One region of the Nocardioides sp. NPDC006273 genome, then DNA from elsewhere that is predicted to be linked to it. Evidence: riboswitches for the same ligand, from Rfam matches in the RefSeq annotation. Region 1 holds a riboswitch; the other holds the start of a gene.
The links. Region 1 has a riboswitch for glycine ahead of gcvT (glycine cleavage system aminomethyltransferase GcvT). Riboswitches for the same ligand answer to the same signal wherever they lie in the genome.
Positions count from the first base shown of each region.

Region 2: another riboswitch for glycine. It lies ahead of gcvP (aminomethyl-transferring glycine dehydrogenase); the one in region 1 lies ahead of gcvT (glycine cleavage system aminomethyltransferase GcvT).

Region 1 covers NZ_JBEXSD010000067.1:3,885-8,089, forward strand. Annotated here, with positions in the region: gene ABZZ22_RS22935 (Crp/Fnr family transcriptional regulator) at 1-370, shown strand, start outside; gene ABZZ22_RS22940 (CobW family GTP-binding protein) at 391-1,440, opposite strand; glycine riboswitch at 1,556-1,651, shown strand; gene gcvT (glycine cleavage system aminomethyltransferase GcvT) at 1,810-2,913, shown strand; gene gcvH (glycine cleavage system protein GcvH) at 2,934-3,305, shown strand; gene ABZZ22_RS22955 (L-serine ammonia-lyase) at 3,348-4,205, shown strand, end outside.
Region 2 covers NZ_JBEXSD010000074.1:9,443-13,647, forward strand. Annotated here, with positions in the region: gene ABZZ22_RS23825 (MerR family transcriptional regulator) at 1-403, shown strand, start outside; gene ABZZ22_RS23830 (bifunctional nuclease family protein) at 435-902, shown strand; gene ABZZ22_RS23835 (MerR family transcriptional regulator) at 1,079-1,696, shown strand; glycine riboswitch at 1,779-1,869, shown strand; gene gcvP (aminomethyl-transferring glycine dehydrogenase) at 1,947-4,205, shown strand, end outside.

The sequences.
Region 1 (4,205 bases):
CTCGCTGTCGCACGACGACCTGCTGAGGCTGCTCGACGGGCGGCCGGGTGTGACGCGCGGACTGCTCGCGCTGCTGTCGGGTCGCCTGCGCCGGGCCAACGACGTGATCGGTGACCTGGTCTTCGCCGACGCGCCCCGCCGGGTGGCGAAGGCCCTGCTGGATCTCGCCGAGCGGTTCGGTGAGACCACCGATGAGGGCGTGCACGTCCGTCACGACCTCACCCAGGAGGAGCTCGCCCAGCTCGTGGGCGCGGCCAGGGAGACGGTCAACAAGGCGCTCGCCGACTTCGCGGCCAAGGGCTGGGTCAGACTGGAGTCGCGCTCGGTGGTCATCACCGACATGGAACGGATCGTACGCCGAGCCGGCTGAGAGCGCTGGTCAGAGACCGGTCAGAGACTGACGCGCACCAGCTGGCGGAGCCGGCGGAGGCCGTCGGTGCTCGGTCGCTCGGCGGGAGCGAGGGCATCGGTGAGCCTCTGCCGGACCGCATCGGGATCGAGGTCCAGACCGATCGCCACCAGCTCGCTCTGGGGCTCCGTCGCCCGGCTGGGCGTTCGCCTCTCCGCGGCCACATGGGCGCTGCGCCCGACCAGGTTCACCTGATAGCTCCGCGGGCCCTGCCCGGTCGCGACGGCGACGGTCCCCTTGACCCGGTACGCCGCAGCCGGCGGGTCCTCGAGCAGGTCGAGCAGCCGAGCGGGCTCGACGGTGCCAGCAGTGGTGACGGTGACCGACCGGGCGTGCTGATGGGCCGCGTGGTCGGCGGCCGCCTCGCGCAGCAGCGCGGCGATGGGCAGCTCGTCGGGCGGGTCCTCGGGCACAGCGGCGTCGTAGACGAGCCGGGGATCGATGCGGCCACCGACTGCGTACGCGATCTGGACGTCGGGGTTGTGCTCGCGCACGCGTCGCTCGATCCGCGCCAGGACCTCGTCCCGCTCGGCGGCCGGCACCAGGTCGGTCTTGTTGATGACGACCAGGGTGGCCGCGGCGAACCGGACCGGTGCCTGGCCCCGGCCGTCGTCGAGGGTGTCGAAGTAGGCCGAGGCGTCGACGACCTCGATGAGTCCTCCGCGGCGTACCCGCTCGACACCGCTGAAGCGGACCAGCCGGGCCAGCGTGCCGGGCTCGGCGAGCCCGCTGGCCTCCACGATGACGGCGTCGAGCGCGAGCCGCGGGTGGGTCAGCTTCTCGAGGGCATCATCGAGGCCGCCGGCGTCGTCCAGACAGCACAGGCAGCCCCCGGCGATCGAGGCCGGCTCGTCGACCTGACCTGTGACGAGGCCGGCGTCGACGTTGATGTCGCCGAAGTCGTTGACGACCACGCCCACCCGCGCGCCCGGCTGGCGCAGCAGATGGTTGAGCAACGTCGTCTTGCCCGACCCGAGATGGCCGGTGAGGATGACCACGGGAACCCGGGTGCTGGCGCTGGTCGGTGGCATCGAGCCATCGTAGGACCGATGAGAACAGTTCCCGTTAACGGGGTCGAGGCTCGCCAGATCTTGACGGCCGAGGTGGCCAGACCTAGGTTTGCCGCACAACTTCACATCCGCCGTTCGAACCGCAGCGGGAGAGTCCTCGTCCATCCCGGGTGAGGCGCCGAAGGAGCAAACCTCCCCAGAATCTCTCAGGCCCCATGACCGCTGTGGTGAGGCGAACTCTGGAAAGACAGGATCCGCTGGATCCTGCACCCACGGTGCAAATCGTCCCAACGGGGCGGTGAAGCTCTCAGGTAGCGATGACAGAGCGGGGAGGTCACCCGTCCACGGGCGCCGCGTCAGCGGCAGCCATCATCAGGGAGCCTCCCGCACATGACCTCACCTGTCCCTACCCCTCTGCATGCGATCCACCAGTCGCTCGGCGCCTCGTTCACCGACTTCGCCGGCTGGAGCATGCCGGTCCGCTACGGTTCGGAGACCGCCGAGCACAATGCCGTACGCACCACCGCCGGGCTCTTCGACCTGAGCCACATGGGCGAGATCGAGGTGACCGGGCCGCAGGCGGGTCGGGCCCTCGACCGCGCCCTTGTCGGTCGGCCGTCGAAGATCGGCCTCGGTCGCGCCCGCTACTCCATGATCTGCGCCGAGGACGGCGGCATCATCGACGACCTGGTCGTCTACCGGCTCGAGGAGGAGCGCTACCTGGTCGTCGCCAACGCGAGCAACGTCCATGTGGTCGCGCCGGCTCTGATCGAGCGGGCTGACGGGTACGACGCCGTCGTCCGTGACGCCTCCGCGGAGTGGGCGCTGATCGCGGTCCAGGGGCCGGCCTCGTCGGCGATCGTCGCGGCGGTGACAGAGCTGGACGTACCGTCCCTGCGTTACTACGCCATCGACGCCGGCACGATCGTCGGGACCGACGTCCTGCTCGCGCGCACCGGTTACACCGGGGAGGACGGGTTCGAGGTCTACTGCGCGCCCTCTTCGGCCGCCGCCGTCTGGGAGGCGATCACCGTGGCCGGGGAGCCGCACGGGCTGATCCCCGCCGGCCTCGCCTGCCGCGACACCCTCCGGCTCGAGGCGGGCATGCCGCTCTACGGTCACGAGCTGAGCCGCGAGACGACGCCCTTCGAAGCCAACCTCGGCCGCGTGGTCTCCTTCGACAAGCCCGACGGCTTCGTCGGCGACGCCGCCTTGGCCGCGCGCCGTGAAGAGGGCCCGCGCAGCACGCTCGTCGGTCTCGTGGCCACCGGTCGCCGGTCGCCGCGGGCCGGCTACGCCGTCGTCGATCCCGCCTCCGGCGACGAGATCGGCGTCGTGACCAGCGGCTCCCCGTCGCCGACGCTGGGCCGACCCATCGCGATGGCCTACGTCAGGCCCGAGCTCGCCGTCACCGGCACCAAGGTCCAGGTCGTCGTACGCGGCAGCCACGAGGACGCCGAGATCGTCGACCTTCCCTTCTACTCCAAGAAATGAGCCAAGAGATGAGCACCGCCATGAGCAACCCGACCCACCTGTCCTACACCGCCGAGCACGAGTGGATCGAGACCCGCGACGAGGTCGCGCGCGTCGGTGTCACCGCCTTCGCCACCGAGGCGCTGGGTGACATCGTCTTCGTCGAGCTGCCCGAGGTGGGCGCCAAGATCACCGGGGGAGAGAGCTGCGGTGAGCTGGAGTCGACCAAGTCGGTCAGCGACCTCTTCGCGCCCGCCGACGGCGAGGTGCTCGCGATCAACTCTGCCGTCGTCGACGACCCGGCGCTGATCAACAGCGACCCGTTCGGTGCCGGCTGGCTCTTCGAGATGCGCATCTCGAACGCTCCCGACCTGCTCGACGCCGCTGCCTACGACGCTTTGATCGAGGAGTGAACTGACGTGACCGCTGACCTCAGCGGTGCCCGGGCCCCGGTCGTGGCGATCACCTTGAGCACGTTCGACCTGTACTCGATCGGGATCGGCCCGTCCTCCTCGCACACCGTCGGACCGATGCGGGCCGCGAAGACCTTCGTCGACGGCCTCGTCGAAGACGGTCAGCTGGAAGAGGTGACGCGAGTGAAGGCCGAGCTGTTCGGGTCGCTCGGCGCGACCGGTCACGGCCACGGCTCGGCCGGAGCAGTGCTCCTCGGCCTCGAGGGCGAGGAGCCGGCGACCGTCGACACCCGCAGCTCGTCGGCGCGGGTGGCGGCGATCCGTGAGCGCGGCGAGCTGACGCTCGGCGGCCACCGTCCGATCCGCTTCGCCGTCGACACCGACCTGGTGATGCATCGGCGCAAGAGCCTGCCGGACCATCCCAACGGCATGGTGTTCACCGCCTACGACGCCTCAGGCCAGGTACGCCGCGAGCGGACCTACTACTCCGTCGGCGGTGGCTTCGTGGTCGACGAGCACGCCTCGGGCGCCGCGCGGGTCGTTCCCGACAGCTCGCGTGTCCGGTTTCCGTTCACCACCGGTGCCGAGCTGCTCAGCACCTGCGAGCGCGAGGGGTTCCGGGTATCCGACCTCATGCTCGCCAACGAGCTCACCTGGCGTACCCAGGCCGAGGTCCGCGCCGGTCTCCTGGAGATCTGGCAGGTGATGGCGGACTGCGTGCAGGCCGGCTGCGACCGTGACCCGGTCACCGACGGCGTACTTCCTGGTGGTCTGCGGGTCCCGCGCCGGGCGCCGCTGCTCTATCGCGACCTGGCCTCCGGAGCCGGCGCCCAGGACCCCTTCCGGGTCATGGACTGGGTCAACCTGTTCGCGCTGGCGGTGAACGAGGAGAACGCCTCG
Region 2 (4,205 bases), on a different contig from region 1:
CGACGGTGCGCCGGGGGCCGAGTCGTTCCGGCGTACGGACAACATGAGGATCTCGCGACGCGAGCTGCTCAAGATCGCCGAGGTCGACGACTCGCTCCTGAGTGAGCTGGAGAGGATGGCGCTGGTGGTTCCGCTGCGCAGCGGTCACTACGACACCGACGCCCTCACGATCGCGCGCACGGCCAAGGAGCTGGCCGCGTTCGGTATCGAGCCCCGCCATCTGCGCGGGATGAAGGCCGCCGCCGACCGCGAGGTCGGTCTCATCGAGCAGATCGTCGCGCCGCTGAGGCGTCCCGGCAACGCCGGAGCGCAGGGCAGGGCCGAGGAGATCGGCAGCGAGATCGCGTCGCTGGCGGTGCGTCTGCACGCCACCTTGGTGAAGTCGGGCCTGCGCGAGCGCTGAGGCTGCTCAAGCGACCGGGTAGGGTGGACGCATGCGCGAGGTCGATGTGCTCGGAGTCCGAGTGGAGATGCCCTCCAACCAGCCGATCGTGCTGCTGCGCGAGGTGGCAGGTGAGCGATACCTGCCCATCTGGATAGGCGCGGTCGAGGCGACCGCGATCGCCTTCGCCCAGCAGGGTGTGGTGCCGCCGAGACCGCTGACCCACGACCTGCTCAAGGACGTCGTGGAGGCGACCGGCAACGAGCTGACCGAGGTGCAGATCACCTCGGTCACCGACCGGGTCTTCTACGCCAACCTGGTCTTCGCCTCGGGTGTCGAGGTGAGCGCGCGACCCTCGGACTCGATCGCGTTGGCGCTGCGTACGGGCACCAAGATCGTGGTCTCCGACGAAGTCCTCGACGAGGCGGGCCTCGCGGTCCCGGCCGAGCAGGAGGACGAGATCGAGAAGTTCCGCGAGTTCCTCGACGAGATCACGCCCGAGGACTTCGAGTCCCACTGACCCTAACCCTCAAGTTGAGCTTGAGAGTTAGCGGCGGCGACACGCCGGGGAGGGTTCTTTGACCAGGGCGCTTACGGCGCTTACCTTGTAATTGTCTCTGTTGTAACTCCAACGGTGTGGTCCCCCCGCCGCAGCCGTTCATTCCCCGAGTGGAGTTACGCACAACGGAGTAGACGATGGAGGACATCGTGTTCGACCACGAACAGAAGCCCGGCGACGGCGCCGACGACGCGCAACGCGCGGCGGAGCAGGCTGACGAGCAGGGCCTTCTCTTCACCGACGATGTCTCGACCCTGCCCAGCGACACCGGTTACCGCGGGCCGACGGCCTGCAACGCGGCCGGGATCAGCTACCGCCAGCTCGACTACTGGGCGCGCACCGGTCTCGTCGAGCCGAGCGTGCGCGGCGCGACCGGCTCGGGCACGCAGCGGCTCTACTCTTTCCGCGACATCTTGATCCTCAAGGTCATCAAGCGTCTGCTCGACGCCGGCATCTCGCTGCAGCAGATCCGTGCCGCCGTGCAGCACCTGCGCGAGCGGGGCACCGACGACCTGACCCGCGTCACCCTGATGAGCGACGGCGCCTCGGTCTACGAGTGCACCAGCAACGACGAGGTCATCGACCTGCTCCAAGGCGGACAGGGTGTCTTCGGCATCGCCATCGGCGGTGTCTGGCGCGAGGTCGAGGGGACTCTCGCCGAGCTGCCCAGCGAGCGTACGTCCGAGGACGGCGAACACGTCGCCTCGATGTCCGACGAGCTGGCCGCCAGGCGCGCCGCCCGCACCGCCGGGTGAGATAGGACTCAGTCGACACCGGCCCCTGAGGCCCCGCGAAGGCGGGGCCTCAGGGGCTCGTCCTTTATGCTGGGGCTGCTGACCATCCCGCACGGGAGAGCCCCACGTGTTGGGGCGCCGAAGGGGCAATTCCTCCCCGGAAACTCTCAGGCACCCACGACTGTGCGGACCAGGCAACTCTGAAGCCGTGCATGTGCGGTGACAGAGGGGGAGGGCTTACGAGTTGTCTTAGATGCCCTCAGGAGCCACTGTGTCCGACACGCCCACCCTGTCCGAGCTCGATGCCGCCTCCCCGTTCGTGGAGCGCCACGTCGGGCTCTCCGCCGCCGACGAGAAGACCATGCTCTCGCGGCTCGGGTATGACTCGGTAGCGGAGATGATGGATGCCGCCGTCCCGGCCGGGATCCGGTCGGTCGAGTCGCTCGACCTTCCGCGCGCGCTGTCCGAGGCGCAGGTCGCCTCGCTGGCGAGGGAGATCGCTGCATCCAACAAGCCCGGCGAGGCGATGATCGGGCTCGGCTACCACGCCACCGTGACGCCGCCGGTGATCCGTCGCAACGTGCTCGAGGACCCGAGCTGGTACACCGCCTACACGCCTTACCAGCCCGAGATCTCCCAGGGCCGCCTCGAGGCCCTGATCAACTTCCAGACCATGGTCGGCGACCTGAGCGGCCTGCCGGTGGCGAACTCGTCGCTCCTGGACGAGGGCACCGCGGCCGCTGAGGCACTGGCGCTGGTGCACCGGGCCAACCGGAAGGTCGCCCAGAAGAATGGCAGTGCTCCGTTCGTCATCGACGCCGACGCCCTGCCGCAGTCGATCGAGGTCGTCAAGGTGCGCGCCGAGGCGATGGGCCTCGAGGTCGTCGTGGCCGACCTCTCCGAGGGCCTGCCCGAGGGTGATCTGATCGGCGTGCTGGTGCAGTACCCCGGCGCCTCCGGTCGGGTGCCCGACCTGAAGCCGGTCATCGATGCCGCCCACGAGCGCGGCGCGCTCGCGGTGGTCGCTGCCGACCTGCTCGCGCTGACCGTCCTGGAGGCGCCCGGCACGCTCGGCGCCGACGTCGTCGTCGGCTCCACCCAGCGCTTCGGCATCCCGCTCTTCTACGGCGGCCCGCACGCCGGTTACATGGCCGTCCACGAGGGGATCGAGCGGCACCTGCCCGGTCGCCTGGTCGGCGTCTCCGTCGACGCCGAGGGGCGACCTGCGTACCGCCTCGCCCTGCAGACCCGTGAGCAGCACATCCGCCGGGAGAAGGCGACCTCCAACATCTGCACCGCGCAGGTGCTGCTGGCCGTCGGCGCTTCGATGTACGCCGTCTACCACGGCCCCGCGGGGCTACGGACGATCGCGACCCGCACCCACCGCTACGCCGCTGTGCTGGCGGCCGCGCTCCGGTCGGCCGGTCTCCCGCTGGTCTCGGAGACGTTCTTCGACACGCTGGGGGTCACCGTGCCCGGGCGGGCGGCCGACGTCGTCACCGCCGCGCGCCGCTTCGGCGTACACCTTCGTCTGGTGGACGCCGACACCGTCGGCATCTCCACCTCGGAGGCGACCACCCGCTCGACGCTGTCGGCCGTGCTCAACGCCTTCGGCGTCTCGGGCATGGACCTGGAGGAGATCGACCGCACCTCGGCCAGCGCGCTGCCCGACGCTCTGCTGCGCACCACCGACTACCTCACCCACGAGGTCTTCAACACCCACCACAGCGAGACCCAGATGCTGCGCTATCTGCACAAGCTGGCGGGGCGCGACTACGCGCTCGACAAGGGCATGATCCCGCTCGGCTCGTGCACCATGAAGCTCAACGCGACCACCGAGATGGAGCCGATCTCGCTGCCGGGCTTCGCCGACCTGCACCCGTTCGTTCCCGCTGAGGACGCTGCCGGCTACGCGCGCCTCGTGGGTGAGCTGGAGGGATGGCTGGCGGAGGTGACCGGCTACGACGAGGTCTCGATCCAGCCGAACGCCGGCTCGCAGGGTGAGTTCGCGGGCCTGATGGCGATCCGTGGCTACCTCGACGCGCAGGGACAGGGCCACCGCAAGATCTGCCTGATGCCGTCCTCGGCGCACGGCACCAACGCCGCCTCGGCCGTGATGGCCGGGATGAAGGTCGAGGTCGTGAAGTCGTCCGAGGACGGCACCGTCGACCTCGACGACCTGCGGGCCAAGCTCGACGCCCACGGCGAGAACGTCGCCGCGATCATGGTGACCTACCCCTCGACCCACGGGGTCTACGAGGAGGGCATCACCAAGGTCTGCGAGCTGGTGCACGCGGCCGGCGGTCAGGTCTACATCGACGGTGCCAACTTCAACGCGCTCCTGGGCTACGCCAAGCCCGGCGAGTTCGGCGGCGACGTCTCCCACCTCAACCTGCACAAGACCTTCTGCATCCCGCATGGCGGCGGCGGACCGGGCGTCGGTCCGGTCGCGGTCCGCTCCCACCTGGCGCCCTACCTCCCGTCGCACTCGCTGCACCCCGACGCCTCGAAGCGCTCGGGCATCGGCGCG